One region of the Microcoleus sp. POL10_C6 genome, then DNA from elsewhere that is predicted to be linked to it. Evidence: riboswitches for the same ligand, from Rfam matches in the RefSeq annotation. Region 1 holds a riboswitch; the other holds the start of a gene.

Region 1 (5,129 bases):
CAGTGGTTAAGTTATCCAACGGAACGGCAGTTTGTCCGATCGAAGGCTGCGATATCGTGCTTTCGAGTCCTTATGCCTATGTCTTTGGTTTGCCTCTTTCTTTGTTCGGTTTTTTGGGCTATTTGAGCATGATAGTTTTTGCCGTAGCTCCCCTATTGGTCAATCCCGCAGAACAGAAGAGTCTCCGCTCTAAGTTAGAGTCTTGGACGGGACTATTTCTGTTTGCTGGTAGCACAGCTATGACGATTTTCAGCGGCTATCTGATGTATGTACTGGCTGTTGATATTAAAGCAGCTTGTATTTACTGTATTGCATCTGCTTTGTTTGCAACTAGCTTGTTTGTCTTAGCATTAATAGGTCGCGAATGGGATGATATCGGGCAACTATTTTTTATAGGAATTGTGGTGTCTATGTTAGTGCTGATTTCCTCTCTGGCTCTTTATGCCGATGTGAATAATCTCGGTACAGCTAACGAGACTAGCATCAAGACTACGACATCTTCCGGTACTTCAGAAATTGCTTTAGCGCAGCATTTAAAAATAGTGGGTGCTAAAATGTACGGCTCTTTTACCTGCGATCATTGTCAAGCACAGAAAGCAAGTTTCGGCAAAGAAGCGGCGGGCATTATCAATTATATTGAGTGCAATCCTCAAGGGAAAAATGCTCGGCGGGATCTTTGCGAAGCTGCGAAGATTCAAGGGACTCCCACTTGGGAAATTAACGGTAAGTTTTACCAAGGGCAAAAATCTTTGCAGGAGTTAGCGGATTTATCTGGCTATCAGGGAACTCGCGAATTTAAAGAGCTCTCAAATCAGGAACGTTGACAAGAGTGATTTCTGGCGATCGACTTAATCATAGTCGATCGCACTTAAATTAAATTATCCGAAATCCGGTTAAATGCGCCCTACTCTCACCCGCAGCCCAAGCAAACGGCGCTGCAATCCAAATCCGATCGCCATCCCCGCGATTACAATGCCTGTAAAGTAAGCTAAAACAGTCAACCGCACTGAAAGAGGAGGCGCGACTCCCTCAACTTCAATACTTTGTAAAACCTGGAATGGTGAAAACTGACGGGCCCCGTTGGGTTGGGGAGAAACTTCTACCTCTACTTTGTGAGGTGCGCCATCAAAAAACTGCTCTTGCCATATCAGTTTTCCGGCTGCATCCGGGACACCTTTGTAGGCAAAAGCAATCCAATCATTTTCGAGTTGGGTGACTTTAACATTGAACAATACATCTGTGACTGGCTGATTTGTTTTGGTATCGGTGACTTGAACTTGTAAATTAGCAGCTTTCCCTACTGTCGCACTAACATCTCCAGAAAGTCGCACCTGTAAACCCTGAGATTGCACAATGGGGCTAGTTTTTTCTGTCGGTTTAGATTCTGTCATGTGAGACATTGGCATCGACATCTCAGACTGGGCAATTTCAGCACTGACATTAACATATAACAAGGTAGCGATCGCAATTATTATCGCCCCACTTAACAGCAATCGCACTCTTTCAGGCGCTATTTCTCCTGCTTGGATTTTGGGCTTTCCTCCAATCGCCAAGCCGCCACCTAGCCCAACAACCAACAAAATCACAGCTAAAATCCCAAAATTGCGATACCTCACCCCGTTTTCCGGCACGGATAGTGTTAAAGTTTGCTGAATAGGAGTAAAAGCATTTTCTGCGATCGGAGTCACCTTTGCTAACAATTGATAATTTCCCCTAATGGGCAGCATTTGCTGGATTTGTAACTCACCTTTAGCTGCAACAGCCTCTATATCCAGCAACTTTGTTCCCTCCACGATCGGAAAATCGGTGGTAAACCAATGATTTTTAGGCGGAGTTAAAATTGTCAAACTAATTCGAGCATTCTCTAAAGGAATCCCCGCTGCATCTAAAGCTTGCAGCTTTAACGACACTGGAGATAAAGGTGTAGTTGCCTCGGCTTCAAAGGGTAAAATCTGGCTGATTGGGGGTTCAGAAGTCAGTCGCACAGTTGATTGTGGAGACTGCGAAAACCCTACCCAACCATAGAAAAAGATACTCATCATGCAGACAGCACTGATGAGCGCAGAAAACTTTAATTTTGACATTTTAATTCTGGACTTTTAAGGAATCTCGCGCGGGGTGGGGGCGGGTTTATTTAACCTGTCTGCACTCTGAGAAAGCTCGCAGGTTTACCCGCCCCAACAGGTTAAACGAATCGCACTGCAATATCTCAAATAAAAACAATCTTGTTTAGTGACAACTAACCATCAAAGTGTGGTGGCGCAGAGAGTGTACCTTGTTATGGACGGCGGGATAAGTTGTAAAGTAAACAGTCCAGACAGTCAAAGCGCATAGGGAGATGTAGAGCGTCGCTTGCACGGGTGTTGAAAGCGTCAACCGTGCCGTTTGTTGCCAAACCGAAGAAGAAGAAGATTGAGTAGTCATCATGTACCTCGCAGATGAATAAAGTAAATTTGGGCATCGGCGGGCATCCTGACTTGGAGAACTTGTCTCCTTCACAGTTGCGGGACAGTGCCGGACTTACACCGAACTTTCCCCGTTACCTCTGGTGGCTGTTCCTCACCAGAACCGATTTGATATTCAGAGCATATCACACATTCTGTTGCTGCATTCACATTACCTGGAGTGTTAGATAAAAAATACACAACTTCATATTTCTTGCAACTTTGGCGGATTTTGAGCAATACGACTGATGAAATTTAACAGAATTTGTGAGATTATGAAAATAATATGAAAATTATTTAACAATAAAACCAATGACTCACCCCGAAAACAGACCCAGCCTTCCTGAAGTCCACCGCAGCGTCCCCGTTCCCAACAGCAAAGGTTTCTGGCGTAAAATGCTGGCCTACGCAGGGCCGGGATATTTGGTTTCAGTGGGTTACATGGACCCCGGAAACTGGGCGACTGACTTAGCGGGGGGAGCCAAGTTTGGCTATGCGCTATTAAGTGTGATTTTGCTATCTAATTTGATGGCAATTTTGCTGCAATCACTCTGCGTGCGTTTGGGAGTGGCAACGGGACGAGATTTGGCACAAGCTTGTCGAGATTATTTCAGTCCGCGAGTCAGTTTTTTGCTGTGGATACTTTGTGAAATTGCTATTTCTGCTTGCGATTTAGCTGAACTTGTTGGAAGTGCGATCGGACTGCAATTGCTATTTGGTATTCCCTTAGTTTGGGGAGTGTGCATCACTGCGCTAGATGTAATAATGGTATTATTTTTACAAGGAAAAGGCTTTCGTTATATCGAAGCTTTGGTGATTACGATTATTGCAATTATTGGCGGTTGTTTTATTGCAGAAATGATTTTTGCAAAACCTGATGCCGGAGGAGTTTTACTCGGTTATGTTCCCAGCCTAGAGATTTTGCAAAATCAGGCAATGCTTTATATTGCGGTGGGTATTTTGGGGGCAACTGTGATGCCGCACAATCTTTACTTGCATTCGTCGATCGTGCAAACTCGCTCTTGGGAAGAAACTGCTGATAAAAAATGGGAAGCAATTAAATTTGGCACAATTGATTCCACCGTAGCGCTGTCAATAGCTTTGTTTATTAATTCAGCAATTCTGATATTGTCGGCTGCAAGCTTTCATTTTTCCGGGTATCAAGAAGTAGCAGAAATTCAAGATGCTTACAAACTGCTTTCTCCGGTACTGGGTGTGGGTTCTGCTAGTGCAATTTTTGCCTTTGCTTTATTGGCTTCGGGGCAGAACTCAACCTTGACAGCAACTTTAGCAGGACAGATTGTGATGGAAGGGTTTCTAAATTTTCGGCTGCGACCTTGGTTGCGGCGCTTGCTGACTCGACTGATTGCAATTGTGCCGGCTTTGATCGTAATTATCTTGTTTGGTGAAGGCAGTACAACTAATTTACTGGTTTTCAGTCAAGTGATTCTCAGTTTGCAATTACCCTTTGCAGTAATTCCCTTGGTAATGTTTACCTCAAACCGCAACTTAATGGGAGAGTTTGTGAATCCATTTTGGCTGAAAGCCTTAGCTTGGTTAGTGGCTAGTATTATAGTAGGATTAAATAGTTGGCTGTTATTGCAGACTATTTTCTAGTAATCTGCGATTGCGGTAGAGGCAGGAACACATTTAATATTTGATGCCTTAATGTGTCCATATAAAATGGGAGAAAGAGTAAGAGCGTTAAAGTTGTTACGCTCAGTAACGCCAGGAATGCTATTGATGTGGGATAGAGGCTTACATTCTTATGCGATGGTAGAAGCTACAGTCAGTAAAGGTTGTGAGTAGAAGAGTGCGAATTCCATCCAACGTTAAATTCTTAAACCAAACACTATTAGATGATGGTTCATATTTGAGGAAAGATTTATCCATCAGGCAAACTAAGAAAAAAAAGATTTAAGCCCATACAGGTAAGAGTAATTGAGTACACAATTGAGGCTCCCGAACACCCAGTCACACAAATTAGATATCGTTTAATTACGAGCTTGTTGGACGCTGAAAAATTTCCAGCCCAGTCACTTGCTTGTGAATATCATCAACGTTGGGAAGTCGAGAATACTATTGATGAAGTCAAAGTACATTTATTGGGAAGAAAAACTCATATTCGTTCTCAAAGACCGAAAGAAGTGGTACAAGAAATTTATGGTTTACTACTAGGACCGAAGAGCTGTACGGTCATTAATTTTTCAAGCTGCAAGCAGTGCCGGTGTTTCACCATTGCGTCTGTCTTTTACTGGAACATTACGAGTGATTCGTCGTGCTCTGCCAAAATTCCAGCGGTTACAACCACAAGAAATTCTCTTCTTTTGAATTGGTTAACTTTAGAGATACTTGACCAACTTCTACCTGAAATGGTTCATAGAAACAACCCAAGAGTTGTGAAAAAGCCTGTCTCAAAATTTCGCTCTAAACAAGTTAAACACAGAGGTACTGGAATAATAATGAATCCTCCTGTATTTATTGTTTTAAGCACTGCATAGCCCTTAACTGAACCGTATTGGCGCAGAAGGGACAGGTCCACACTTGGCCTTGATTGAAGGGAAGCATGACTCCCTGCGTGCGATCGGCGCCCCAATCTAGGATACACCGACTTTGAAAACACGCCCTAGGGATTCAAGAGACAGCAGATCATGGTGTCCAGGGTGTTGATTTCTCCTTTTTAGA
Region 2 (5,129 bases), on a different contig from region 1:
TAGTGGTTCCAGCGCTGTGAATTTGTTGAAGTAAACCGATCAGTTGTCGGGTGTGACGCGGATCGAGATAGGCGGTAGGTTCATCTAGCAGCAGCAGTTTGGGCTTGAGAACCATGATATCGGCGATGGAAACCCGCTTTTTCTGGCCCAAACTGAGATTGTGAATTGGTTCGCGGGTGAGTTCGCTTAGATCGAATTGCTCGATCGCCTGTTGCACCTGTTGAGCAATTTCGGATTCTCTCAAGCCTAAATTGTACAATCCATAGGAAATATCTTCTTCTACCGTCGAAGCTACTAATTGATGTTCGGGATTTTGAAAGACGAGTCCGATTTGTTGGCGCAGTTGCATCAAAGATTTGCGATCGTAGCTAAAGGGTTCACCTTGCCAGCTAATGATTCCCTGTTGCGGTTGATACAAGCCATTTGCTAACAGAAAAAAGGTGGTTTTGCCACAGCCATTTTGACCGATCAGCCCGCACCGTTTGCCAGCGGGGACTTTTAGATTTAAACCCTGAATTGCCACTCGCGAACCGCAGGGATAGGAGTAGGAAGTGCGATCGAATTCGAGAATCCATTGAGACATATTTGTTATTTGTTATAGCCTTGTTCCCTGGCTCTGCCTGGGAATAAATACCCGGAGGCTCTGCCTCCAATTACCGATTACCGATGAATGATTACTAATTACCGATTACCGATTTCCATTCTATAGCAATCCTTGCAGCAGTCGTCAACTTTTTACCCCTCCCCAACCCTCCCCTTATCAAGGGGAGGGAGTAAGAAAATTACAAAGGATGTAGAATTGAATTGCTATATTTGTGTCAGCCTAGATCAGATTTTGACAACTGCCAAAGTTGCATTTCATAACAGAGATGTTGCTCAAAAAGTTGACTTGCCTCCAATCCTTCAACCACCAACTTCTTGAACCAGCGGCGAAATATCCAGCGCAGGAATTTGTGGACGGGCGGAACTGTTATCGCAATCAAATCTGCAACATAGATCATTGTATTTAGTCCATATCGGCGGAAAGTATCTACATACAAATCGATTGTTGGCAAAATATGGGCGGAAATATCCTCAGTTTTTACTAAAGTGAATCCAGCCTGCTTTAATGCTGCATGAAGTTCCGTAACAACATGACAATTAGAGAACATTCCCTCTTTATAATTAGCATCAGATCGTAGCATATCAGCCAGCAAAACGTAGCCACCCTGATTGAGGATTTTGGCGGCACCGTTAGCAATATCAACAGCCGACATATACTGGCTACTTTCGCTAAAGAGAATAAGATCGTAGAAATGGGTTGCTTTGAAGTCTTCAAACCTCGTGAGGTGGAAGATTGCCCGATCGCCCGTACACTTAAGAAAGCGCTGCTGTTGAAACGGATCGGGTGCGAGCCCTTCGACTGCAAAACCTCGATCGAGCAAATAAGCCGCATTTCCGCCAATCCCGCAGCCCACATCGAGTATCGTATGAGTGCCTTTGGGGATTGCATCCAACAGTTTTACAGTATAAGCTTGCTGAGCGAGGCGCAATCGGGCGATCGTTAGTTCGTCAGCGGGCACAGGTAGGGTTTCCCAATAGCCGTAGTGAAGGTAGGGCGAATCTGTCAGGCCCAAATAGTAATTAAGCGCTGCATTTTGGTAGCGAGTTACTTTGGAAATTTCGATTGATTTTGGCTGCGGCATTCGGAAATTTTAGTAAGTTTTAGGATTTAGGGCAGAGTTGAAATTCTTCCCAGCGCTTGCATACTTGTTCATAGCACTCAACAGGAGAAATTGCCAACTTTTGCAACAAATTGATATCAATGTGACCGTTGGCGATCGACAAAAAAATAATTGCTTCCTTGGGTTCATAACTAGCAATGATTTGCAGCAGATTGGAAACAGTATTTTCCTCTATTTCTAGTTGCTGTAAATAAACGGTTGCCTCCAAGTCGGAAATAAATTGCAAATCGTACTTTATAGTATCTACACTCCAATTCACCGAGCCATTAATGGGAGTATTGATTTTGCAAGCAACCAAGCCTCGTCCTCGATGCAAAAAACCATTCCAAGCAGTATGCCCGATCGGCAAAATATTTTGGTGAATAAACAAGTTTTGCCAGTAGCCAAAACTACCCTGCCAAACACTATCTTCAACTCGCATTTCTTTTCATTTCCCTTAAAATAAGATACCCTTCAGAACACAAATCGAATTACATCAGCGTTCATCTGTGTTTATCTGCTGATATCTGCGGTTAAAAAACCCCAATCCAATAATAAAAAAAATAATAAACTCACCATCATCCATACCTCGCAGATGAAAAACATGATTGTAAACAAATCGGCGGGCATCCTGACTCAGAGATCCAACGATCTCATTACAGTTGCGGGACAGCGCCGGATTCGCACCGAACTTTCCCCCTTGCGTCTGATGGCTGTTCTCCATCAGAGCCGATCGATATACGGGAATATTACCACTATTGGGGATATTTGACAAAAAAGCGTCCGCCTATTCACCAAACTCAATATTTTCATACAAATCTGCCAGCGAAATCTCCACAGGAATAGAGGTTAAAGTCAGCCTATCGCCCATACAGCTATATTCCGAAAAAATCCACTTATTCGCATCTGTTTTAGAATATTGCTCCACCTGTAGCCGATATTGGTCGATTAATAAATATTCCTTAAAACTAGGAATAGTGCGATAAGCAGCAAACTTTTCATCTCGATCGTAAGCTCTAGTACCTTTAGACAGCACCTCAGCAATTAGCAGCGGATTCGTAATTGTATCCGTCCGTCCAGAGTGCAGTTCGATCGGGCGCGCTACCACCATCACATCCGGGTAAGTATAATTATTAAGCTGCGGAACCCAAAGCCGCTGATCCGAACTGAAAGTCCGATATGGTTTCCCTTTTAACGCCAGTTTCAGCGCAACAACTAAATTAGTGGTAATTTCATTGTGATCCGGTGTGCCGCCAGCCATCAGAACAATCTCCCCATTGATAAATTCATGCCGATCCTGAGAATTGATTTCTAATTCTAGATATTCCTCAGCGGTGTAGGTTTTGGTTTCAACTGGCGCGATCATACACAACGCTCTCCTTTAATCTACTCATTTCATTTTATCTTAAAAATTTGGGTAGTTCAACAGAAAAATAGATTTTAATCATGCTAAAAAACAGGCAAGATGCCTGTTCCACAAAGAGGGAATTTTATTGTGGGGAGTAGGGGTTGGGCATTCGGCCCGCCCCTGAAAGGCTGATTGAGAATGTGCAAGATGTGAGCGCGATCGCACTTAACAAACTTACCGCAGCGGGACAAAGTTATAGCCAGTGCTTCCTCCTTGTTTAACTTGCACTAAAATCGGCTTACCAGCCCGATCGCCCGTGGGCAAAAACTTCACATCCTCGCTTGCTCCTGCTGTCGAAAAACTCGCATTTCTGAGTGCTTGTTGCAATCCTTCCCGCGTATTGCTTTGCCGCAAGCCAGCGATCACAGCTTGAGTCGCGTCAAAACTCGTTGCTGTTCGCCAATTCACAATTCCTCCCCAACGCTGGCGGGCATTTTCTGGGAAACGGCTACCGGGATTAGTTTCAGGATGCCAGGGAACGGGCAAAACAAGCCCGTCAACGTCTTTTTGTCCGTCTTTTAAAGTTTGAAAGGTGTAGAGCGTAGTGCTGCCGTAGAGTGGCAATTTGCCTCGATTGATGCGAGCCAGAGAAATCGCACGGTCAATGCGATCGATGTGGGGCGCTACCATCAATCCTTGTGCACCTTTGCTGACAGCATCGGCGAGGGCATTTTCCGCATTAAAAGAAGGGAGTGAAAAGTCGCAAACAGTGGGAACTAATTTGCCGCCAGCAGCAGTAAGAGATGCCACAAATTCATCTTTAAATGATATATTATCCGGTGCTTGGGAGTCGTAACAAATAGCAATATTAGTTTTGCCTGCTGTTTTGACTGCATATTCTGCTAAGGGAGCAGCCATGACGCTAATATTGGGTACTGTCCGAAATATGTAGCTGCCAAATCCTGATAGATTATTGGCAAAGCTAGTCGGTGTTACCATTACCAGTTTTTCTTGCTGATATATCGGAGCAGCTTCGAGAGATGCGTTGCTAGCATTGTGTCCAATTACTGCTAGTATACTTGCATCGTTTGTTAATGCTTTTGCAACATCTCTGACCACTTCTGGACTGTTGTCATCGTTGACAATTTCTACTTGCAGTTTTGCACCGTTGATGCCACCGCTATTATTGACTTCATCCTGAGCTTGGGCGACACCTCGAAGGATTTCTTGCGCGACATTGGGGTTGCTACCAATGGGGACGCTGACAGCAATTTTTAAGGGGGAACCATTGCTGGCTGGGGTCTTATTCAAATAAATAATGGCATTATTCAAATAAATAATCGTTTCGGGATCGTTGCGATTTTGTTGCAGCGAATCCTGAAATTTTTTGACGGCTGCTTGGTAATCTCCATTGACAAAAGCTTCAACGCCGGCTTTTTTTTCTGCTGTTGTTTGGGATGTTACCAATAGCCGATTTCCTAAACTGATGCGACTTGCGATCGCTCCCGATGCGCTCGTTGTCGGTGTAGATGTATTTGAACTTTTGGCATTCAATAAACCGGGAAGGAACTTGTATGCGCCAAACCCAATTAAGCCGAGTACAATAATAAAAAAAATGGGCGGCGGGCTGTTTCTTTTGTTAGTATCTTGATACATGATTTTTTCTCCTTATTTTGATAGTGTTTGGAGGCCGAACCTCGGGGTAAGTATTCCCAGCAGAGCCTGGGAAGAGAAAATTCCATCTAAACCTCACTTTCCCAGAAGTCCCCAATAGAGCGCGCCCCAAAGTTGGAAAACCTGCATTGCTTCCTCGTCATAGCCTTTAGTTTTGAAAATAGCCTCTGCCTGTTTTAGGTGGCTTATTGCTTGTTGTTTGTTTTTTATTTGGTCTTGGTTAAGCAAAGCCGATGCCAATCTGATGTGAGAATCAGCATCATTGGAGTCACTTCTAATTGCAGTTTCCCAGTGGACAATCTCCTCCTCTATAGTCTCCCATTGAAGTTCTTCGCTAGAATTTTGTTGTCTGGGAAAGCCTTCGAGACCGTAATTTTTGATATTCAGAAATGTCGCAATGACTT

What was found. Region 1 has a riboswitch for cobalamin ahead of QUA34_RS03505 (CbtB-domain containing protein). Riboswitches for the same ligand answer to the same signal wherever they lie in the genome.
Region 2: another riboswitch for cobalamin. It lies ahead of QUA34_RS26225 (hypothetical protein); the one in region 1 lies ahead of QUA34_RS03505 (CbtB-domain containing protein).

The regions. Positions count from the first base shown of each region.
Region 1 covers NZ_JAUBRB010000004.1:59,061-64,189, reverse strand. The annotation lists gene QUA34_RS03515 (vitamin K epoxide reductase family protein) at 1-824, shown strand, start outside; gene QUA34_RS03510 (hypothetical protein) at 894-2,084, opposite strand; gene QUA34_RS03505 (CbtB-domain containing protein) at 2,230-2,427, opposite strand; cobalamin riboswitch at 2,446-2,588, opposite strand; gene QUA34_RS03500 (Nramp family divalent metal transporter) at 2,757-4,061, shown strand; partial or broken gene QUA34_RS03495 (transposase) at 4,071-4,775, shown strand.
Region 2 covers NZ_JAUBRB010000069.1:882-6,010, reverse strand. The annotation lists gene QUA34_RS26235 (ABC transporter ATP-binding protein) at 1-583, opposite strand, end outside; gene QUA34_RS26230 (methyltransferase domain-containing protein) at 819-1,685, opposite strand; gene QUA34_RS26225 (hypothetical protein) at 1,705-2,145, opposite strand; cobalamin riboswitch at 2,308-2,452, opposite strand; gene QUA34_RS26220 (Uma2 family endonuclease) at 2,491-3,069, opposite strand; gene QUA34_RS26215 (ABC transporter substrate-binding protein) at 3,286-4,707, opposite strand; gene QUA34_RS26210 (hypothetical protein) at 4,801-5,129, opposite strand, start outside.